DNA from 3 places in the Mycobacterium sp. IDUB_21 genome. Region 2 is predicted to be linked to each of the others. Evidence: riboswitches for the same ligand, from Rfam matches in the RefSeq annotation. Region 2 holds a riboswitch; each other region holds the start of a gene.

Region 1 (7,685 bases), on a different contig from region 2:
TCCGGTTTCGCCGGCCTGTGGGCCGCACTCGGTGCCGCCCGCCGACTCGACGAACTCGGGGTGGCCCCTGCAACGGTGGACATCACCGTCCTCAGCCACAACCCATTTCACGACATCCGGGTGCGCAACTATGAGGCCGACCTTCGCGATTGCCGCATCCCGCTGGCCGGTCTGCTCGACCCGGTAGGCATTGGGCACGTCGTCGCGGAGGTGATCGGAATCGACACCGTCGCACACCGGATCACCACATCGGACGGGACGACGTACCGCTATGACGCCCTGGTGCTGGCCTCGGGCAGTCGGGTGGCCGAACCCGAGATCGAGGGCCTGGCCCGGTTCGGTTTCGACGTCGACACCTTCGACGGCGCCACCGCACTGGATCGCCACCTGCGCGGGTTGGCGGCCGGTGCGCCGGGCCCCGAGGCGGCCACCGTGGTGGTGGTCGGGGCCGGGTTGACCGGTATCGAGACGGCCTGCGAACTGCCGCGGCGGCTCGCCGCGATCTTCGGGCCCGCCGCCGCACCGCGGGTGGTGCTGGTCGACCACAACGACCACGTCGGTTCGGACATGGGCGATTCGGCACGTCCGGTGATCGAAACCGCATTGCGGGACAACGGCATCGCGATCCGAACCGGTGTCGGGGTGACGGAGGTGGGTGCCCGCCACGTGACGCTGTCCTCCGGTGAGGTGCTTGCGGCAGCAACGGTCATCTGGTGTGCGGGCATGCGTGCCAGCCCGCTGACCTCGCAGCTGCCGGTACCGCTCGACCGGTTCGGCCGGTTGCCGGTCGACGACTACCTGCGGGTGGTCGGGGTGCCCGCGGTGTTCGCCGCCGGAGATGTGGCCGCGGCGCGGATGGACGACGAGCACCTGTCGGTGATGTCGTGCCAGCACGGCCGGCCGATGGGGCGTTACGCCGGCTACAACGTCGTCGGTGAACTGCTCGGTCAGCCGATGTTGCGGTTGCGGATTCCCTGGTACGTCACGGTTGTCGACCTCGGTCCGGCCGGGGCGGTCTACACGCAGGGCTGGGAACGCACCCTGGTGGCGCACGGGGACGCCGCCAAGGCCACCAAGCGGGTGATCAACACCCACCGGATCTACCCGCCGGCCGGCGGCGACCGGACGGAGCTGCTGGCCGCGGCCGCGCCGGTATTGCAGGACCGGCCGGACCCCGGCCGCTGATCGGCCTTTGACCGGCCTTTGACCGGCCCGCGTCAGTCCGCCGCCGACGGCGGCAGGACAAGCTGGTCCTCGGCGTGCCAGTGCACCGCGTAGACGCCCGGCTGCAGGGACAGTTCGCCGACCAGGCGTTCGAGCCGGGCCGGCGCCCGGTTGTCCGACATCATCGATGCGGTGAGCGCGATGTTGTCGCCGGCGGCCGGGCCGGTGTGGATCCCGCGCAGCACCAGGTCGTTGCCGGCGGTGTGTTGCACGATCTGGGCGCGCAGATACTTCTCGGACTTCGGGCGGCAGATCACCTGCACCTGATAGGGCGACTGCGGTTCGTCCTCCTCGACGTGCTGGTCGCGGTCGATGAGCCGGCCCAGCGGCCGCAGCAACAGGTGGGTGCCGACGATCGCACCGGTACCGATCACCGCGAACAGCAGGTTCCCGGCCGCCGCCAGCACGCCGACGGCGGCCGAGCACCACAGGGTGGCCGCGGTGTTCAAACCGCGGACGTTGAACCCCTCCCGCAGAATCACCCCGCCGCCGAGGAACCCCACCCCCGACACCACATACGAGGCGACCCGGGTGGAGCTGGTGTCGCCGGCGGCGATCGAGTACAGCACGAACAGCGTTGCGCCGGCGGCCACCAGCGCGTTGGTGCGCAGCCCGGCCATCCGGGCTCGCCACTGCCGTTCCAGCCCGATCAGCGCACCGCAGCCCAGCCCGACGGCCAGTCGCAGCGTGAACTCGGCGACGCTCAGCGTCTGCATGAGCTAACCCTGTCACACGCCCTAACCGGCGACCACCGGCCGACCCATCACCGTGGGCTTGAAGCCGTAGCGCGGGGCGGCGAATCCGTAGCTGCGGCCCTGCCCGGCGCCGGCCATCGGCACGCCCGGCATCCCGGCCGCGCCCGCCTGGGGGGCGTGCGTGGCCACAGTCCACCCGGTAGCCGCGACGCCGCCGGCGGGACCGGTGGCCGGGACGGCCGCAGCCCACGCCTGCGGCACCGACAGTCCCCCGACCATCGACGCCTGGCTCATCGTCGCTGAGGCGGTGCCCAGACCGCCCAACCCGGCGCCCAGGCCGTGCATCCCGCTGCCGAGTCCGCCGCCCAGTGCTCCGAGCATCGGCGTGAACGGGTCGATCGCGCCCAAGCCCAGCGGATCACCCGCAGCGATCGCAGCACCACGTACCACCGCCATGTCGGCGGCGAAGCCGGAGATCCCGGCCGCGCTCATCGGGCTGAACGAGCTGCTCATCAGGTTGGTCAATCCATTGGTCAGATCGCCCGTGCTGATCCCCTCGGCGCCCGTTGTTGGCGGTTGCAGCGGCGCCGCAAGACCCTGCAATGTCTGCGGCGTGTTCGTGATCGCTTGGGACAGTGTGGATTGCGCGTTCGAAGCAGCCGCCGTACCGGTGGCCTGGGCGGTCGCGGCCTGCTGGGTGCCCTGCGCCGACGGGTCGGCCACCTCGTGTGGCGAGCTGAACGGCGTGACCTTCGTGGCCGCCGCCGACGCCGCCGCGTAGCCGTACATGGCCGAGGCGTCCTGGGCCCACATCTGGCTGTAGTGCGCCTCGGTTGCCGCGATCGCCCCGGCGTTCTGGCCCAGGACGTTGGTGGCCACCAGTAGCGCGAGCTGGGAACGGTTCGCGACGATCAGCGGCGGCGGCACCGTCATCGCGTACGCCGCCTCGAACGCCGCAGCGGCCGCCTTGGCCTGGGCGGCGGCCTGCTCGGCCTGGGTGGCGGTGGTGCCCATCCACGCCGCGTAGGGCGCTGCCGCGGCGGCCATCGCATTGGAAGCGGGCCCCATCCAGCCTTCGCTGATGAGTCCGTTGATGACCGACTGGTAGGCGGCCTCGGCCGAACCGAGTTCGGCGGCCATCATGTCCCAGGCCCCCGCGGCGGCCATCATCGGTCCCGCGCCGGGCCCGGTGTAGATACGAGCTGAGTTGATTTCCGGCGGAAATGCTCCGAAGTCCATGGCATTGCTCCTTTTTGATCAGTGGCTTTTCCAGATGACTGGGTTTGTTGCGGGTGTGCAGGCACGTCGATATCCCGATACGCGTTGCATCCGTAGGTCAGAGGAACGAAAGATCGGGTCAGCCGGTCATGGCGACATGCCGGAGCCGGGCATGTCGGCCGAAATCGCTGCTCGACGAAAAGGCCGAGTTACCAAGCGTTTTCAGGACATGCCGAAGCCTGGCGTATTCCGCGAACGAAAGTCACGCCAGACGACGAGTTCAGCGCCGGTGAGAATCAGATGGTGAAAGCAGTACCGAGATTGAGGGAGACGACCGCCGATCTCGGATAGGAACTATCACTCGGACTCAATGTCGCTCTCACCTCCTCTGGGCCTGGGCACGCGGGGGTGCCTGCACGTGTGCACAAAGAGGTGAAGTCGCCCGGAAACAGCCGGACAGACACCGCACCCCTCTCGTCAGAGCTTCGGCACTGCACGGCGTGTCCTGACCTGCGCAAAGTACGCAGATCCGGAAGCCACTTGGGCTCAACCCTTAATCCGGGAGGAGCTGTCCTGACCCGGGGCGTCTTTCGACGTTCGGGGTCAGTGGCCTGTATCCGTGCAGACGCCTCACCTAACGAGGTGCTTGCTTAACCATAGTGCACCAGCCGGCGGGCCGGGTCAATCAGGCGCGGCGGGTCGCGGGCCTCCTGGCGGAGATTGGCCGGCGCCGACTGCGAATCAGCTTGTCTTCGGCCAGAAATCGCACCGGCATCAGCTGGGCTGCCGATCCTGACCGGGGCCGCTGCGACCGTCCGGTTTGACGTGCACGGCATGCACGCCGGGCTGCTCGGCGAGTTCTTCCAGCAGGCTGTCCAGGCGGCTGGGGTCGACGTGCCAGTGCTGGACGTCGGTGGTGCCGGCCAGCTCGGTGACCAGGCGTTCCAGCCGGCTCTGTGCATGGCCGTTCATCGCCGCGGCGGGATGACTCCGCGGCGCGGCCCCGGTGAGTGCCCGTCCCGCCAGACTCGCCAGGGCCAAGTCTGTGAACACACCGGTCGGAATCTGCGCGGCGGCGGCCGCCGCGGCGGGTGCCGCCGCCAGTCCGGTACCCGGCAAGGCGGCGGCAGCCATCTTGGCCACCGGTGCAGTCGTCACCCAGTTCGGTGGGACGCTGAGTCGGCCGATCGTGCCCGCGTTACCCGCTCCGGCCGACACCGGTCCGGGGCCGGCCGGTACGGATGCTTCGGCCGCGGCCAACGCCGTTGCACCGGAACCGAACCCGGCCCTGCCACCGGTGGCCGCGGCGATATCCAGGTCGGTATTGAGGTTGCGGGAGTACTGGATCAAGCCGTAGAGGACGGTCTTGATCGCATCGTTGAACGGCACAATGCTCTTCGGCAGGATCAGGAAGTAGGAGACCAGCTGCGACAGGGTGAGCGTGCTGGTGTCCGCTGCGGGTTGCAGCGAGGCCGCCGCCGGCGCCAGTCCTTGCAGCGCCCGCGGGACCGCGGCGATCAGCTGCGACAGCTGAGCTTGCCCGCTGCCGGCGGTGGCCGCCGCGACTGCCGCCCCCTGCCGGCCCGATGCCGAGGGGTCGGTGGTGGCCGGCGGTTGGGTGAACGGGGTCAGCGTGGTGGCCGCCGACGACTGGGCCGCGTAGCCGTACATCGCGATCGCGTCCTGGACCCACAGTTGTGCGTACTCGGCATCCAGCGTCGCGATTGCCGCGCTGTTCTGCCCGAGCACATTCGTCGCGACGAGCGTCGACTGCGCGCTGCGGTTCGCCGCGATCACCGGCGGCGGTGCAACCCCCGCGTAGGCCTCGTCGAAGGCGGTCGCGGCCGCGGTCGCGCCTGCGGCGGCCTGCTCGGCCGACGCCGCGGTGGCGTTGAGCCAGGCCACATACGGTGTGGCGGCGGCGGCCATCGACTCGGAGGCCGGTCCCAGCCACCCCTCGTCGGTCAAGCCGGTCAGCACCGACTGGTAAGCCCCGGCGGCCGAACCGGTCTCGGTGGCCAGCCGAGCCCACGCCGTCGCGGCGAGGTGCATCGGCCCCGAGCCCGGGCCGGCATACAGGCGTCCGGAATTGACTTCCGGCGGCAGCGCGGCGAAATCCATTCCGATCACCCCCGGCCCGGCTGCGGTCCGGTGTCGGGCGGCACCTGCTCGGCGGTGTCGAAATAGACCTCGTGGACACCGGGTTGCCCGGCAACCTCACCCAGCAGGCTCTTGAGTCCGCCCGGCTCGACGTGCCAGTGTCGTACCTCTCCTGCGCCGGTGAGCTGGTCGGCGATCCGCTCGCTGTTCGCCTCCCCCCGGTCACCGCGTCCCCGCCGGCGGCCAGACCGCCCGGCGGCCAGACCGGCCAGACCAGCACCCGCCACGCCGGCACCATGTCCTGCGGGTGCCGCGGCGGCGGGCACCGGGGCCGTGCCGGGTGCCACGGCCGCGGTGGTCGTCGCCTCGGGCACCGATTCGGTCCAGGCCGGTGGGACCGCGAGCTTGCCGACCACGCCCGCGTTCCCGGTGCTCGCTGCCACCGGCGGCCGGGTGCCGCCGGCCGGAGCCGTCGATTCAGCGGCGCTCAGCGCCGGTGTGCCGGAACCGAATCCGGCCCGGCCGCCGGTCGCCTGGGAGATGTCGAGGTCGGTGTTGAGGTTGCGCGCATACTGCCCCATGCCGTAGAGCACCGAGATGTTGGTGTCGTTGGCGGGCAAGATCGATCGGGTCAACATCTCGATATAGGAGGCGCCCTGCGCCACCGGGTCGGTGCTCTGCGCCGAGGCCAGTGCATCGGCCGGCGAGGCCTGCGCACCCCCGGAGCCGGAGAGCCCCTGTAGTGCCCGCGGAATGGCGTTCAGCAGTTGGGACAGCTGGTTCTGGGTACCACCCGCAGTGGCCTGGGTGACCGCAGCAGCCTGTCCGGCCGCCCCATCGGTGACCGGTGGCGGCGCGGTGAACGGCTGCACCGCCGTCGCGGCTGCCGAGCGGGCCGCGTAGCCGTACATCGCCATCGCGTCCTGTAACCACATGTGTTCGTATTCGGCCTCGGTCGCCGCGATCGCCATCGCATTCTGCCCGACCACATTCGAGGCCGTCAGAGCCGCCAATTGACTGCGGTTCGCCGCGATCACCTGGGGTGGCACCGTTGCGGCGAACGCCTGCTCGAAGTCGCTCACGGCCAGCATCAGCCGGCTCGCCGTGTGTTCGGCCGCTGTCGCGGTGGTGCTGAGCCAGTCCGCGTACGGCGTCGCCGCGGCCCCCATCGACTGCGATGCCGGACCGAACCAGCTCTGCCCGATGAGCTCGGCGATCACCGCGTGGTAGGACGAGGCCACCGCGCCGAGCTCTCCGGCCACCCCCCGCCATGCGCTGGCCGCAGCCAGCATCGGGCCGGTCCCCGGGCCGGCATACATGAGCGCGGAGTTCATCTCCGGTGGCAGCGCTGCGAAGTCCATGCCCGGCACCGCGCTTCAGTCCTCTGCTGAGGGGGGAATCACGATGATGGTCGCCTTGCTCGGCTTACTGGGCTTGCTCGCCGCCGCCAGTCCGGTCGCTCCGCCGACTCCGCGTCCGGCGGCTCCCCCGGTGACACTCATGGCCCGTGCGGCCAGGCCACCCAAAGCCAGGTCACCGGCCAGCCCGCTTTCACCCTCGGCGGCAATCGCCGCGACGGCTTGCGGGCCGGCCTCCGGGAACACCGCGGCGACGGCCTTCGCGGTCGGGGTCTGGGCGATCCAGCCCGGTGGCACCGACATTCGTCCGATCGAGCCGCCGTTGCCCAACCCGGCCGACACCGTCGGCATCGGCGTGCCGGCCAGCCGCGCCCCGGCCAGCGCCTGAGCCGGTAACGGCTCCGGGAGCCAGGGCTTGGGCCCCATCGCCCGGTTGACCGAGGAGACCACGTTCGCCCCGTTCATCGGCAGCAGCACGCACTGGATCGCCAGCAGGTACGGGATTCCACCGATCCCGAACAGCGAGATCGGTGACAGCGGGCCGGCCAGGAAATCCAACAGCGAGGTCGGGTCGGCCGCAGCGGCCGGCCCGGACACCGCCATGTTCTGCAGCGCCTGCGGCACCATCGAGATCAGCTGCGTCAACGACGACTGGGCTTCGGCACCGGCTCCGGTCGCAGCCTGGGTGGCTGCCGCGGACTGCGCTTGCAGGCCGGCCGGGTTGGTGGTCTGGGGCGGCGCGGCGAACGCGGACAGGGCGGTGGCACTTGCCGATGCGCCGGCGTAGCCGTACATCGCCGCGGCATCCTGGGCCCACATTTCGGCATATTCCAGCTCGGCTGCCGCGATCGCCGCGGTGTTCTGGCCCAGGATGTTGCTGGCGATCAGCGACATCAGCAGGCTGCGGTTCGCTGCGATCACCGGCGGCGGCACGGTCGCAGCGAACGCCGTGTCGTAGGCCGCGCCGGCGGCCCGTGCCTGGGCGGCGGATTGCTGGGCTTGCGCGGCGGTGCTGCCCATCCAACCCGCGTAGGGCTGCGCGGCCGCCGACATTGCGGTCGCCGTCGGACCCGACCAGGCGTCACCGGTA
Region 2 (7,685 bases):
CAGGCACTCTCCTGCGCTGCGCGCAGCGAACTTCGGTGTCCAACTCACGTCCGCCCTGGTCGGCGCATCGGTCCAGACCGCAGCCGGAGTGGCTGGCACATTCAGCCCAGCTCACGACACCGGCCCAGCCCTGAACCGGCGTTGCTTTCGCAGCCCGGAGCGGGCCTGGGTCGAGGTTCGCGGGCTTGACGGAGCCGCCGGCGACGAGGTGGCGACCACGGTGCTGGCCGCCGCCCGGAGCCTGCCGGGGGTCACCTCGGTCCGGCTGAACCACCCGCTTTCGCGCCTGGTGGTCGGTCTCGACTCGGCCGATCCCGGCGTGGTGTCGATGCGCGAGCTGCTGCGGGTGGTCACCGACGTCGAGATCCAGTACCGGCGGGTATCCCCCCGCCAGCGCAGCGCGCCCACCAGCCTGCCCGGCGACGGCATGACGCAGATGCTGCGTGCGCTGACGGTCGGCGCCAACGTCGCAGGTCTTGGCCTGGCGACCGTGGGCCGGCTGCTGCGCCTGCCGGGCCTGCCGCTCGGACTGGAAGCCGGCGTCACCGTCGTCAACTACCAGCCGCGCCTGCGGGCACTGCTGGAGGACAACATCGGCAAACAGGCCACCGACGCGCTGTTGTCGCTGGCCAGTGCCACCGTGCACACCCTCAACGCCGCGCCCACCTCGCTGGCGGTGGACCTGTCGGTGGAGGCGATGCGCGCCGGGGAGGAACGTGCCGCCGAGCGCGCCTGGCGCCGCCGCGAACCGGAGCTCGCCGAGTACGCCGAGCATCCGCCGGTGGTCGCCCCGCGGCGGCCGGCACCCCGCCCGCCGGGTCCGATCGAACGGCATCTGGACCGGACCTCTGTGGTGCAGGCCGCCGGCGCCGGGGTGATCTGGGCGGCGACCCGCAGCCCGGATCTGGCCGGCACCGCCGCGACGGTGATGGCGCCGAAGGCGACCCGCACCGCGCGGGAATCGTTCGCGGCGACTCTGGGCCGCGGTCTGGCCGATCAGCACGGAGTGGTGGTGTTGCGGCCGGGCAGCCTGCGTGAGCTGGACCGGGTCGACACCGTGGTCATCGACCCGCGGGTGCTGTGCGGCGAAACCCTGCGGGTGATGCAGGTGCGCGGTGCCGACGACGACGAGCTGCGCGCCGTGTGGGTGCAAGCCCAAGCCCGGTTGAGCGACGCCGGACTCAAACCCGGCTGGCATCGGGTCGGCCCGCGCGCCGGCGTGCAGGCGTCGTTCCAGCCCGCATTGCTGCCGCTGGCCGCCGCGGTGGTGACCGAAGCCCGGCAGGCCGACGTCGAGGTGGTCTCGATCGAGGCTGAGATGCTCGGCGAACTGCGGCCGATCTTCGATGACATCCGTCCGCTGGACGGGGCGTCGGTGGACGAGGCGCTGGCCGCTGCGGTGACCGCCTATCAGGCCGACGGTCACGACGTCGCGGTGCTGTCGACGGCCGCCGTGCAGGCACTGGCAGCGGCCGACGTGGCGCTGGGCATGCTCCCGGGACAGGGTGCTCCACCGTGGTGTGCCGACGTGTTGCTGACCGACCTGGCTGCGGTGTGGCGGGTGCTGCACGCGCTGCCGGCGGCCCGCTCCGCCAGCCGCCGTGGCGTGGAGATCTCCACCGGTGCTTCGATTCTGGGTTCGTTGCTGATGCTGCCCGGGGTGCGAGGTCGCGGGCCGGGCCCGGTTACCACCGGAGCGGCGGCCGGCGCGCTGTCGGGCTACTGGCTGGCCCGGCGCGCCGTGGACGCCGCGACGCCCCGCCCGGCGGCCGTGCACGAGTGGCACGCGATGTCGGTCGACCAGGTCCGGGCGGTACTTCCCCCGCCAGACTTGGAGATCCCGGTTGAGGCCCACCACGCTCCCGCGGCGGCGGCCGCGCTCGCGGCAGTCGACCTGGCCCGCCGCGGCGCCCAGCGGACCGCACCGCCCCGACTGTTCTGGCAGTTCGCCCAGGCCGTCCGCGGTGAACTGTCCGACCCGATCACACCGGTGTTGGCCCTGGGGGCCGCGGCCAGCGCCGTGCTGGGTTCACCGGTCGACGCGATGCTGGTCGGTTCGGTGTTGGGCGGCAACGCGATGCTGGCCGCCGCGCAGCGACTGGTGGCCGAGCGTCGGCTCAGCGTCCTGCTCGACGACCAGGTGGCGCCCGCGCACAAAGTGATCCTGGGCGCCACACCCGAAGACCGGACCTACTGCGACGTGATCGCCGAGCACCTGCAACCCGGGGAGCTGATCGAAGTCCGCTCGCACGAGGTGGTGCCGGCCGACGGTCGACTGGTCGACGCCGATGACCTCGAGGTCGACGAGTCGTCGCTGACCGGCGAATCACTGTCGGTGGTCAAGCAGGTCGAGGCCACGCCGGGAGCGGATCTGGCCGACCGGGAGTGCATGATCTACGCGGGCACCACCGTGATCACCGGCACCGCACTGGTATTGGTGACCGCAGCCGGAGCCGACACCTACAGTCGCCGGGCCGCCGACCTGGTCGCGGGCGAGCAGTCCGCGGTCGGGTTGCAGCACCAGTTGAGCCTGCTGACCGGCAGAGCCTGGCGGATCAGCCTGGCCGGCGGCAGCCTGGTCACCGGCTTGGGCATGATCCGGCGGATCGGCCTGCGCCAGTCGGTGGCGTCCGGGATCGCCATCGCCGTCGCGGCGATTCCCGAGGGCCTGCCGCTGGTGGCCACCCTGGCACAGCAGGCATCCGCCCGCAGATTGTCCAAATCTGGTGTGCTGGTTCGGGTCCCACGCTCAGTCGAGGCTCTCGGCCGAGTCGACGTGGTGTGCTTCGACAAGACCGGAACACTGAGTCAGAACCGGCTGCGGGTGACGCAGGTGAAGCCGGCGCCGGGATACTCCACCGATCAGGTGTTGGCGTTCGCGGCCCAGGCCGCCCCGACCACCAACGGTCGGCAGGTGCACGCCACCGACGCCGCGATCGTCGAGGCCGCGGTGGCGGCCGACGTGGTAGACCCCGATCGCGGAGAGGTCGCCCACCTGCCGTTCAGGTCCGGCCGCAGCTACTCGGCTTCGGTCTACGGCGCCGAGCTGACCGTCAAAGGCGCCCCGGAGGTCGTGGGGCCCGCCTGTGGCGGCGATCCGGCGATCCGCAAAACGGTCTTGGGCATGGCCGGCGAGGGCCTGCGGGTGATCGCGGTGGCCCGACGCGAACTCTCCGCCGCTCAGGTGGCAGCCCTCGGCGATGACCCGGATCCGGACGACATCGGCGAATTCTGCCGCGCCGGGCTGACTTTCGTCGGACTGCTCGGGATCGCCGACACGCCGCGGCCCGAGGCTGCCGAACTGCTCGCCGAGCTGGACCGCCGCCAGATTCCGGTGCGGTTGATCACCGGCGACCATCCCGTCACCGCCACCGCGATCGCACGCGAGCTGGGTTTGGAGGTCGGCCCCGAGCAGGTGATGAGCGGAACGGACTGGGACGCGCTGTCCCGCAAGGGTCAAGAGCAGGCGGTGGCCGAGCGGGTGGTGTTCGCCCGGATGTCACCGGAGAACAAGGTGCAGATCGTGCAGACCCTGGAACGCACCGGCAAGGTGTCGGCGATGGTCGGCGACGGCGCCAACGACGCCGCGGCGATCCGGGCCGCCACCGTCGGGATGGCCGTCGTCGCGCACGGCAGTGAATCGGCCAGCAGCGCCGCCGACGTGGTGCTGCTCGACGGACAGATCCAAACGCTGCTCGACGCCCTGGACGAGGGCCGAGAGCTCTGGCAGCGGGTGCAGGCGGCGGTGGCGGTGCTGCTGGGCGGCAACGCCGGCGAGGTGGCCTTCGCGATCATCGGCAGCGCCATCACCGGGCGCTCGCCGCTGAATGCCCGCCAGCTGCTGCTGGTGAACATGCTCACCGATGCGCTGCCGGCGACCGCGCTGGCGGTGAGCGAGCTGAGTGAGTCCGCGGCCTCCACCGCTCGCGGCCCGGACCCCGACGCGTTGTGGCGCACGGTGGCCGTGCGCGGGGTGACCACAGCGTCGGCTGCGGTGGGCGCCTGGGCGCTGGCGTCGTTCACCGGCCGGCAGCAGCGGGCCTCGACCGTCGCCCTGGTGTCACTGGTCGCCGCCCAGCTGGGCCAGACCTTGCTCGATTCGCACGATCCCCTGGTGGTGCTCACCGCGGTCGGTTCGCTCGGCGTGATGGGGACGTTGATTACCATCCCGGGTGTCAGTCAGCTGCTGGGCTGCACCCCGCTGGGCCCGCTGGGCTGGGCGCAGGCACTGGGTACGGCGACGGTGGCCACCGTCGGCGCGGCGGTGGTGCCCAGGCTGCTGTCCGGTTCGCAGGGCACCGCAGCCAAGCCCACCGAGTACATGGTGCCCGGGCCGCGCCGGCCCGACGGTACCCCGATGTCGAACGGCCACGCCGCGCCGCGGCTGCGACTTGTGCACAATGGGGACACTGACTCTCGCCGCGGAACGGCCGCGGCCCGATCATCCGGCGACCCGTCGCCACCAGGAGGCTCATGATGGCGGACAAGCCGCGGCGCACCGCATCGCAACGGGAAGCGGTCGCCCACATCCGCGACGCGGAGGGCTTCGCGATCGAGTTGCCTCTGTTCGGCAAGGTAACGGTGCCGCGTCCCGAGCAGCTGGCCTACTACGGCGGGCTGGCGCTGCTGGCGGCGTTCGAAATCATCGACTGGCCAGTGGCTGCCGCGGTGGCTGCCGGCCACATTCTGGCCAACAACCACCGCAGCGAAGTCCTCGAGCACCTCGGTGAGGCACTGGAAGACGCCGAGTAGACGCCTGACCTCAGTCGTTTACGGTCAGAACCCCGACGCGCCACAGGAGTGCGTACATCTGGTTCAAGGGACCGCTGAGCAGCCGGGTGGTCATGTCGACCACCGGGTCTGAAGTAGGCGCGGCAGGACGGCGGTCCAGCTTCTTCGCGGTGCTGATGGCACGCGGAGCCGGCGTCGTGATGTCGGTGTAAGCGATCGCAACCATGATGGCCTCCTAGTCGCGTAACGTCGCTACGCGCTCAACTGGAGGCCAGATCGTGGCTCAGCTGGAGGCGGTATGCGACCGTGCGGATGGGGACGGAACTGAAGTCAAATATCGGCTCGGACTATCACCGGAACTCATTTGTCCCTCACCCCCTCTCGGTCGCGGGCACGCTTGTGCGTACCAATTCCACCGCATGCTTGGAGGCAGCTCCGACAGAACGTCGGAAGACCGCACCCCTCTCGTAAAAGCTTTGGCACTGCACGGCGTGTCCTGGCCTGAAAAACAGGCCGGAAGCCACTTGGGCTCAACCCTTAAGCCGGGAGGAGCTGTCCTGACCAGGGGCGTCTTTCGACGTTCGGGGTCAGTGGCCTATGTCCGTGCAGACGCCTCACCTAACGAGGTGCTTGCAGGCTCCATAGTGCCCGAGGACGGCGGACGGGTCAACTCCATCGCGACCCGGGCGTGTCGTCCCGGCGCGGACGCCCGGCTGGTTGATTCTGCGGCGATGCCGGCGGCTCTGAGGCCAGGGTGGATTCCGCGCGAATATGCCTGCACTGCAGGCGCATTCAACGTATATCCCTCCAAGCCGGCGCCCCCGCAACACCAACGGCGACGACCGGCCCGAAACGCACGTCGGGTTTCAGTCCCTCAGGTTGACGGGTTCGGCGGCGTAGCGCCCCGGCGACATCCATGAGGTCAGCGCGCCGAGCACCATCATCAGCGCGGCCGCGGCGAACACCACCGCCAACCCGGTGTGGAACGGCCCGGAGATCAGCTGCGGAAAAAAGCTGTGCCCGGTCAGCGCCTGGGCATCGACACCCGGCTGATCCAGGGCGCCGAAGGGCCCCAGCAGCTCGCCGATCGGGTTGTAACCCAGAAAGGCCGCGAACAGGCTGCCCACCGGCGGGGTATTGGCCACCTGATCGGCGACCGCAGCCGACACGCCTTGCTGTTGCAGCCCGGCGCCCATCGCCGCGGGCAGCGTGTTGGCCAGCCCGATCACCATCAGCGAGAAGAACACGCCGATCGACAGCGACGTGCCGGCGTTGAAGAACGTGGCCCGCACACCCGACGCCGCTCCGCGCTGATCGGCCGGCACACTCGACATGATCACGGCACTGTTGGGCGCGGTGAAGATTCCGCCGCCCAGCCCGTTGAGGAACACCAGCGCCGCGAACATCCGGTAGTCGAAGTCGACCGGGAGCAAGACCAGTGCCACGAACGTCGCAGCCATCAGCACCATCCCACCGACGGTGAACGGCCGGGCGCCGTGCCGGTCGGACAGCAACCCGGCCACCGGTCCGGCCAGCAGGAAGCCGGCCGTCATCGGCAGCAGGTAGATACCCGACCACAGCGGGGTGGATTCGAAGCTGTAGCCGTGCAGCGGCAACCAGATGCCCTGCAGCCAGATGATCAACATGAACTGCAGGCCGCCGCGCCCGACCGCCGACAGCAACCCGGCCACGTTTGCCATCCCGAATGCCGGGATCGCGAACAGTCGCACATCCAGTAGCGGCGCGGCCACCCGCAGTTCGATGACGCAGAACAGCACCAGCAGCGCCACCCCGAGCGCCAACGAACCCAGTACGGCGGGGCTGGTCCAACTGGTGGGTGAATCCCCGTGCGGCTGAATGCTGTAGGTGATCGCGGTCAGCAGCACCGTCAGGCCGAGCGCCAGTGTCACGGTGCCTGCCCAATCCAGTTTGGCCGGTGCCCGCTCACCGAGTTCGTGCAATGACCGCATCGACCAGATGGTGCCCAGCACTCCTATCGGGACCCCCACCCAGAACACCGCCCGCCAATCCCATTCCGACAGCAGCCCACCGATCAGCAGACCGACGAAGGACCCGGCGACCGCCGCTACCTGGTTGACGCCCAGCGCCATGCCGCGCTGATTGGCCGGGAACGCATCGGTGAGGATCGCCGCCGACGACGCGAACAGCATCGCGCCACCGATCCCTTGCACCACCCGCCAGCCGATCAGCCATTGGGCGCCGGGACCGAGGTCGAACGGGTCGATCGACAGCGCGATCGCCGCGACCGTGAACACCACGAAGCCGGCGTTGTAGATGCGCACTCGGCCGAACATGTCACCGAGTCGGCCGAAGAACACCACCAGCACCGCCGACACCAGCAGGTAGCCCATCAGCATCCACAGCAGGTAGCTGACATTCGCCGGGTCCAGCGGATTCAGCCCGATGCCGCGGAAGATGGCCGGCAAAGAGATCAGCACGATCGAGCCGTTGATGGTGGCCAGCAGCACGCCCAAGGTGGTGTTGGACAGCGCGATCCACTTGTAGCGCGGGTGATCGCGGCCGTAGCGCAAGCGGCGACCGGCGGTCGCCACGGCGCCGAGGTCGCTGTTAGCCCTCTCGACTTGCGCCGTCATTGACTCTCCTGCGTCTTCTCACCCAAAGCACATATGTTAGCTATGCAAAGGATCGGATACCTAATCTGCGATGCCCGCCCGCGCAGCTGATGCCTTACGCCGGCTGCCGTGCTGCGCTAGCGTGGCAGTGCAGGAATGCCAGTGCAGAAATCCAAACCGCGGGAGCGCAACCAGTGCGCTGAGAGGACGGCCGGGGCCGTCGACCGTACGAACCTGACCGGGTCATGCCGGAAAGGGAGAGGAAGAACATGACTGATGTCGTCATCGAGCCGCGGGTGACCACCGGGCCCATCCCCTACAGCGAGAAGTCCTACCGCGAGATCGAAGCCCCCGGCGGCG
Region 3 (7,685 bases), on a different contig from region 2:
CGACAACGAACGGGTTGCGGTACGGAAGGACGACGACGTTCGGTATGAACCGGATCTTGCTCGTGTGCGCGGCTGCGAATCCCATTGCCACGAAAGGGTCGAGGCTGTCGTGTCCGCCGGCGTCGAGCCAGCGTTGGGTCGGCGCCGGATGGTCGGTGAAGCCCATGGCGCCGAAGCCGGCGGCTTCTGCAGCCCTTGCAACGGTGCTGACTCCCTGCGGGGAGACCAGTTCCGGGTCGCATGGATGAGTGATGATCGGATAGGTGAACGCGAACCTCATACGGTTCCTTTCAACTCTGAGACTCCTGCCGCGGCGGCCCGAGCATGTAGTCGCCACTGACCGGATGGTGATACCACCCACCCGCCGCGTGCGTTCCGCCGTCGACGTGCAGCGTCTGGCCGGTCACATAGGAACTCAGGTCACCGGCCAGGAAAACGGCGGCGCCGGCCATTTCGTCGACGTGGCCGGGGCGTCCCATCGGGATCATGTGATGCGCGTTGGCCAGCATCTCGGCCGAGCCGACGCGCTCAATACCTTCGGTGAGGGTGAGGTCCGGGGCCAGGCAGTTGACCCGGATGCCGTGCGGCGCCAATTCCAGCGCCGCCGTTTTGGTGAAGTTGATGACGCCCGCCTTCGCCGCGGCGTAGGCCGCGTAGCCGGGCGCGGCACGGGTGCCCTCGATGGTGGCGATGTTGATGATGCTCCCCGACGCGCCGTGCCGCACCAGTGCGGCGGCAACGCGCTGGGTGCAGAGCAGAACCTGGGTGAGGTTGGAGCGGATCAGCGTGTCCCACCCCTTCGTCGTGGTTTCCAGCAGCCCCGACGCAAACACGCCGCCGGCGTTGTTGACCAGGATTGTCGGTATACCCACCGTCGCAATGGTTCTGGCCAGTGCCGCGTCGACTTGCTCCTCGTTGCGGACGTCGGCCGCGCAGGCGAGGCCCCCGACCGTCGTCGCAGTCTTCTCTGCGGTCTCGGGATCCTTTTCCCAGATCACCACCCGGGCACCGAATTCGGCGAAGGTCTCGGCAATGCCCCGGCCGATCCCGGAACCACCGCCGGTGATGACGGCTACGCGGCCGTCCAGGGCCGAAGCATCCTTGCGCAGAACCATTAGCCACCTCCCGGTGTTGACGTACGGGTCAGCTCGACGATCGGCCGGACGAGGACTTCTTGGGCGGTGCTGGCCACGTGGCGGCCGGCGGCGTCGACGACGGTCCCGTGCACCACAGCGCGGTGGCCGGCGGCGGCGACGGTCTGCTGGGTGTAGAGATGCCACTGATCGAAGCGCACCGGACGGTGCAGCCAGACGGTGTGGTCGAGGGTCAGGCCACGATGGGTGGCATAGCCGACACGTTGGGGGTGGGCCCGAAAGGCCGTGTCCACCAGCAGGTAGTCGCTCGCGTAGGCGAGCATGGCGGCGTGTGTCGCCGGCCCGCCGTCGACCGCACGGGGCAGGCGCATCCACAAGGTGCGCGGACCACTCGCCTGGGTGCCACCGAGGAATATCGGCGCTTCGGCCATGCGCATTTCCAACGGTGGCGGCGTATCGATCCACGTGCTTGCCGAGCCGGCCAGGTCCGCCGGCGCCTGCTGCGCCCAGTGCTGCAGCAGCGGAAGAGCTTCCGGTGCCGTCACCGACCCCTCGACGGTGACGGCCTCGGAGCTCTCGGGATTGGCGTCGAAGGACACCATCGCGGTCACCAGCGTCCGGCCTGCTTGCTCTACGACGACGTGGCGTGCCGACATCGAGCGCCCGTCGCGGGTGCGGTCGACGACGATGTCCAGCGGCGCGGACGAGTCGCCGGGACGCACAAACATTGCATGGATCGAATGCGGAACGAGCGCGGTGACTGTGGCGGTGGCCGCGGACAACGCCTGGGCGACGAGCTGACCGCCGAAGATTCGGCCGAACCTGCCGGGTTCGCTGCCCGCCCGAAATCGATCGGCGCCCACCGGTTGCAGCGCCAGCACCTGCTGCAGCTGGTCGAGTGCGCCGAGCGTGGCGGCTTCCAACGGGCTACCGGAGCCGATGAGGGGTCCGGTGAAGTCCGGTCGGGCGGATGCTTCGGGCATCGGCGTCGGCCTCACCGCATCCTCCTCGCCGTACGCTGCCGGCGCGCGCGCTCGGGGCCCAATGGGAGAACCGGCTTGTGGACTGTCGGTCCATTTAAGTAAAACGTTTGACTTAGGTCAAGTGAGCGATGTTCACTGACTCCCATGCCGACACCGGTGCACAGCCCGCGGTCCGCCCGCACCGACAGCACACGGGAGGCCCTGTTATGCGCGGCTGAACGGCTGATCGCCGAGCGCGGAGTCGAGGCCGTGACCCACCGCCAGATCGTCGTAGCCGCCGGCCAGGGCAACAACGCCGCGGTGGCCTACCACTTCGGCACCAAGAAGGATCTGGTGCGCGCCATCGAAGCCAGTCACGCCGGGCACATCGAAGAGCTGCGCACCACCCGGATCACGGCCACCGGTGATTCCGCCGAACTGCGCGACTGGGTGGGTTGCCTGGTGCAGCCGCTGACCGATCACCTGGCGTCGCTGACCGGGCCCACCTGGTATGCGCGATTCGCCGCCCAGGTGATGACCGACCCCACGTATCGCCGAGTGGTCGCAAAGAGCGCCCTGGAGTCGGAGACGCTGCGCCGGGTCATCGACCGCATCGGCCAGGGCGTCCCCGACCTGCCCAAACACGTTCGCGTTGAACGCAAGATCATGATGCGCACGATGCTGCTGTATACCTGCGCCGAAATCGAACGCGGATTCGCCGAAGGCAGCAAGGGGCCCCGCCCGGACTGGCCGGGCGCCAATCAGGGCCTTGTCGACGGGATCACGGGTCTGTGGCAGGCCCCGATCACGGGTCGGTGACAGCCAGGCGGTGCTGGATCGTCGCTGTGGCATTGCCAACCCGGACGTCCCGGGGTTCACTTGCTGCTTCAGTCGGCTTGATTCGGCCTGCATTGTGCGCGTGAATAGTTCGCTCCCACACAACCCTCAGCTACTTCGTACGAGTCGCACCGATTGCCGCGCTGCTGGCATGGTGTCGTCCGAACGTTGCAGGCACGCAGGTCGTTTCGACACACATTTCGCGATTTCAGATGCACGGACTGCGCAGTGACTTGTCGCCTATCAATGAAATATATTGGCACTCAGTTGCTTTCAAACGTACCGACGACTGTCGACCGGGCCATCGACACGCTGGTAGCGCAGCATTCGAGTTGACTCCCCGCGCGGTTGATGCCACCATGGCCGCGAACGCACCTCGCTAGGTGAGGCGTCTGTACGGATACAGGCCACTGACCTCGAACGTCGAAAGACGCCCAGGGTCAGGACAGCTCTTCCCGGCTTAAGGGTTGAGCCCAAGTGGCTTCCGGCTCATGGCCGGATACGCCGTGCAGTGCCAAAGCTCTGACGAGAGGGGTGCCGGCCGGCTGATCTGTCGGTCCGGCTCACCCGCTGTGCACACCGCAATGGCATCCGCGTGTGCCCTGGCTCGGAGGAGGTGAGAGCGACATTGAGTCTTAGCGATAGTCCTTATCCGAGTTCGACGAGCATTTCGTTCAACTCCGGCCCCGGCGCCACTTCCACCCTCTGAATCGGTTTGCGCCGTTCCGCAGCAGCGCTGTCTGCCCTCAGGGACCAGCGCGGTATCTGCGCGCGAATTTGATGGTGTAACGGTGCAATTCGTCATGTCTTCTTGAAGGAGAGCTTCGATGTCTTTTGTGTCTGCACTGCCCGAAGAACTGACTGCGACAGCGGCTGACCTGCGCGGTGTCGGCGATGTGTTAGCTGCGCAGAGCGCCGCCGCCGCGGCGCCGACCACTGGCGTGGTTCCGGCCGCCGCCGACGAGGTCTCTGCGCTGACCGCCGCTCAATTCGCCAGACACGCGCAGATGTACCAGGCGATCAGCAAGCGGGCTGCTGTGGTGCACGAGATGTTCGTGAACACGCTGCAGCGCAGCGCCCAGTCCTACGCGGCGACCGACGCTGCCAACGTTATCTCGGTTTACTGAAAGGTTTTTGGGTGATGGATTACGGATCGCTTCCACCGGAGGTCAATTCGGCGCGGATGTACGCCGGACCCGGGTCCGGGCCGATGCTCGCCGCCGCGTCGTCCTGGAACCTGCTGGCAGCAGAATTGCGTTCGGCGGCAAATTCTTTCGAATGGCTGGTAACGGGTCTCGCCAGTCAAGGCTGGTGGGGGCCCTCCGCGTCGGCGATGATGGCCGCAGCCGAGCCATACATGACGTGGATGAGCGTGACCGCCGAGCAGGCTGAGCAGACTGCGGCGCAGGCCTATTCCGCCGCCGATGCCCATGCGTCGGCCTACGCAATGACGGTGCCGCCGCAGGCCATTGCGACCAACCGTGTGCTGATGACGGCGTTGGTCAAGACCAACGCTCTGGGACAGAACACCCCCGCTATTGCGGCGACCGAAGCCCGCTACGGTCAGATGTGGGCACAGGATGCGGTCGCGATGTACCGCTACGCCGCCGCGTCGGCCACCGCCACACAACTGAGCCCATTCCCCGCTGCGCCGGAAACCACCAGGTCGGAAGGGGAAGACGGGCCGGCCGGCGCCAGTCCCGACGCCGCCAAAACGCACTCTCAGGTGCCGAACGCCTTACGGAACATGGCCTCACCGGCGGACGGTACGCGGCCGTCGGATCCCGATTGGCACTGGACGAAATTCTTCGACGGCCTCTTCGACGGAACGTGGGGCCACGACGACGGGTCCGGCTTGAATATCAATGCCCAGTTGTGGAACACGATTGCCGCAACCGGAATCTTCGACCCTGGCGGGAACATCGAGGGCATGTCGGGCCTGGCCACGCTCGGGTTTCTGGCACGAGGTATGGATGGAGGCGCAGTTGCCCTTTCCCGTGGCGGGCTCGACGCCACGCCAGGCATGACACTGGCGTCCACGGCAACAGCCGGGGCGGAGAGCGCCGGCCGCGCTGTCGGCGGCGCAGGCTCCCCGGTGTCGGCCGGCGTGGGCCGAGCCACCCTGGTCGGATCGTTGTCCGCGCCGCCCAGCTGGGCAGCCGCTACCCCGGCGGCTGCTCCCACCGCCGGAACGGGCAGCGGCTGGACAGTCAACCCGGAGAGCAGGTCGATGACCGCGATGCCTCCCCCGGTGCCCTCGGGTGGCGGCGGGCGCAGCGGCGGTTTCGGTACGCCGCGCTATGGCGTCAAGCTCACCGTCATGCCGCGTCCCACCGTGGTCGGGTAGGCATGCCGATTGCGCATCGACTGGCGTCCCTCGCAACAAAGACGGAACGGAGTCGCCGCCGTGCGGTGCGTGCTCTAGGCGGCGCTCTCCAGCTTGCCTTGGCATACCCGCGCTGCGGCGACAACCGCCACCAGGGCCATCGTGAACCACGCCGTCGCAGAGGATGTCTCGTAGATATCAGACAATGGCACAGACCTGCCGCCCTGGATTGTCGCCGAGGCATCACCAACGCGCAGCATCTCGAGGTTCACCTGCAGTGCCAGTCCGAACCAGATGACCGCCGGTGCCAACAGAACCGATCGGGCCGACGCGGCAGGTACCCGGCGCCACCGCCGCTCGACCAACGAGAACATCTGGAACAGCACCCATCCCGTGATCACCCAACCGAAATAGTTGCTCAGCGGAACTCCGAGGGCGCCACTCGGTGACGCATAGGAGTACAGGCCGCGGGCATAGGCCGTGATCGGATCGATCACCAAGTCGTATCCGCCGAGGATCAGGGTGGCGACGACGGGCGTCACCACCACCTGCAAGCGGCGGTTGGCGTACTCGCCCACGATCACCCGGGCCAGCATCCACGCCAACCAGGCCAGAACCACCCAACCGAGCACCACCACGAACGGCACCCCGAGCAATCGGGGTCCTTCCAGGTGATGAACGTAGGAGCCGAAGGGAAAGCCGGTCGCGACACTGCACGCCTCGAATCCGAACGACACGACCAGCGCGATGGTGAAGTAGCCAATGACTCCGACCGGCTTGTACAACGTGAGCGTATGGAACAACACGAACGCGGCCAGTGCGCCGCCCGAGACAGCCTCGGCGGCAGCATGTATCGGGGATCCGGAGCTCAGCGCGGCCGTCATCGTCGCGGCGGACCACAGCGCAACGATGCACCAGCCGCCAAACATCTGCCACCGAGCGCGCGTCGACACAGACGCATCGTATACAGCACCCCGGCGCGCGCGGGCGATAGATCGAGCGGGCACGGCGAGGCTACACCGTTAACAGCAGCCACATTGTTAACATCGGCCGATGCAGGATTTCCCGAGGACCGACCAGCCTCGGCGCCCTATTTCCCGTCGTGACGCGCTGCGGTACGCATCCGCGGCGGCGCTCGCCGGGCTCGCTGCGGCGGGCGCGGGGGCCGGCGCACCCACGGCGTCGGCCGCCGCTCCCACGTTGATCGACTACGCCATGCGCCAGATCCCCGCGCAGGACATCCGGGCCGCCGGCCATGCCGGGGTGATCAACTACGTGTCGACGTCGCGTCCCGGCTCGTCCTTCGGCGCCAAGCCGATCACCCGTCCCTACGCCGAGTCGCTGACCGCCGCTGGGCTGGTGATCGTCAGCAACTACCAGTACGGCAAGCCGGGCGGCACCGCACCGTCGGACTTCACCCGCGGGTTCGCCGGCGGCGTCAGCGATGCGCAGACCGCCTGGCATCTGCACACCGCGGCAGGTGGTGGCCGCAGTGCACCGGTCTTCTTCAGCGTCGACGATGACATCAATCGCGACACCTGGAACACGGTGGCGCTGCAGTGGTTTCGGGGAATCAACTCGGTGCTGGGAGTGCAGCGAACCGGAGTTTACGGTGGCATCAATGCGTGCCGGTGGGCGGCTGCCGACGGTGTCATCGGGAACTCGCGCACGCCGGGGCATCGCTGGGCGTGGCAGACCCGGTCCTGGTCAAAGGGTCAGGTGGACCCCGCAGCGGTGCTCTACCAGCGCATCGTGAGTACCGCGTCGACACCGGGCCCGGTGGTCGGCGGCATCGAGGTCGACGTCAGCGACGTGCTGGCCCAGGACTGCGGGCAGTGGAACCTACACCCGTGAGGCCGGGGCCGCAATCAATGTAGTGGTCGGCGGGACGCGATCTCTTGAGGAGAAGGCCGGCGACCGCTGCGGCTACAACTCTGCGACTCGCCCGTTGTCGACCCGCCACGTGCGATCCAACCGAACGTTCTGCAGCATCCGGCGGTCGTGTGTCACCAGCAGGAGCGCGCCGTCATAGGTCTCGAGGGCTTGCTCGAGCTGCTCGATGGCGGCGAGGTCGAGATGGTTCGTCGGCTCATCGAGTACCAGCACATTGGTGCCGCACGCCTGCAGCAACGCGAGGCCTGCGCGGGTTCGCTCACCGGGCGAGAGCTCGTCGACAGCTCGTTCCACGTGGTCGGCGCGCAGCCCGAACTTGGCAAGTAAGGTTCGCACGTCGGCGGTCGGCCATGCCGGCACCCGCTGCTCGAAGCGATCGACGAGTCGCCCAGCGCCGGTGAAAGCCGCTCGGGCCTGGTCGATCTCGCCTATCGCGACACTGGCGCCCAGACTCGCACGCCCCTGATCGGGCCGCTGGCGGCCAAGCAGTAGCCGCAGCAGGGTCGACTTTCCGGCTCCGTTGGGTCCGGTTATACCGATCCGCTCACCGGCGTCGACCTGTAACGACACCGG

What was found. A riboswitch is a leader RNA that binds a small molecule or an ion and turns the genes downstream of it on or off. The one in region 2 is predicted to bind magnesium.
Region 1: it holds a riboswitch for magnesium, as region 2 does, so the genes downstream of both, ACZYY4_RS10750 (PPE family protein) here and ACZYY4_RS08250 (Rv1535 family protein) in region 2, are expected to answer to the same signal.
Region 3: it holds a riboswitch for magnesium, as region 2 does, so the genes downstream of both, ACZYY4_RS12700 (PE family protein) here and ACZYY4_RS08250 (Rv1535 family protein) in region 2, are expected to answer to the same signal.

The regions. Positions count from the first base shown of each region.
Region 1 covers NZ_JBVAXQ010000005.1:331,566-339,250, forward strand. Annotated here, with positions in the region: gene ACZYY4_RS10740 (NAD(P)/FAD-dependent oxidoreductase) at 1-1,185, shown strand, start outside; gene ACZYY4_RS10745 (MgtC/SapB family protein) at 1,218-1,940, opposite strand; gene ACZYY4_RS10750 (PPE family protein) at 1,962-3,158, opposite strand; M-box (ykoK) riboswitch at 3,600-3,786, opposite strand; gene ACZYY4_RS10755 (PPE family protein) at 3,912-5,258, opposite strand; gene ACZYY4_RS10760 (PPE family protein) at 5,264-6,598, opposite strand; gene ACZYY4_RS10765 (PPE family protein) at 6,614-7,685, opposite strand, start outside.
Region 2 covers NZ_JBVAXQ010000004.1:212,756-220,440, forward strand. Annotated here, with positions in the region: partial or broken gene ACZYY4_RS08240 (HAD-IC family P-type ATPase) at 1-4,322, shown strand, start outside; gene ACZYY4_RS08245 (hypothetical protein) at 4,474-4,752, shown strand; gene ACZYY4_RS08250 (Rv1535 family protein) at 4,763-4,957, opposite strand; M-box (ykoK) riboswitch at 5,185-5,364, opposite strand; gene ACZYY4_RS08255 (MFS transporter) at 5,598-7,346, opposite strand; gene thiC (phosphomethylpyrimidine synthase ThiC) at 7,595-7,685, shown strand, end outside.
Region 3 covers NZ_JBVAXQ010000007.1:140,646-148,330, reverse strand. Annotated here, with positions in the region: gene ACZYY4_RS12720 (LLM class F420-dependent oxidoreductase) at 1-280, opposite strand, end outside; gene ACZYY4_RS12715 (SDR family NAD(P)-dependent oxidoreductase) at 291-1,115, opposite strand; gene ACZYY4_RS12710 (acyl-CoA thioesterase) at 1,115-2,077, opposite strand; gene ACZYY4_RS12705 (TetR/AcrR family transcriptional regulator) at 2,222-2,875, shown strand; M-box (ykoK) riboswitch at 3,262-3,434, shown strand; gene ACZYY4_RS12700 (PE family protein) at 3,721-4,020, shown strand; gene ACZYY4_RS12695 (PPE family protein) at 4,035-5,240, shown strand; gene ACZYY4_RS12690 (carotenoid biosynthesis protein) at 5,315-6,172, opposite strand; gene ACZYY4_RS12685 (DUF1906 domain-containing protein) at 6,273-7,073, shown strand; gene ACZYY4_RS12680 (ABC-F family ATP-binding cassette domain-containing protein) at 7,146-7,685, opposite strand, start outside.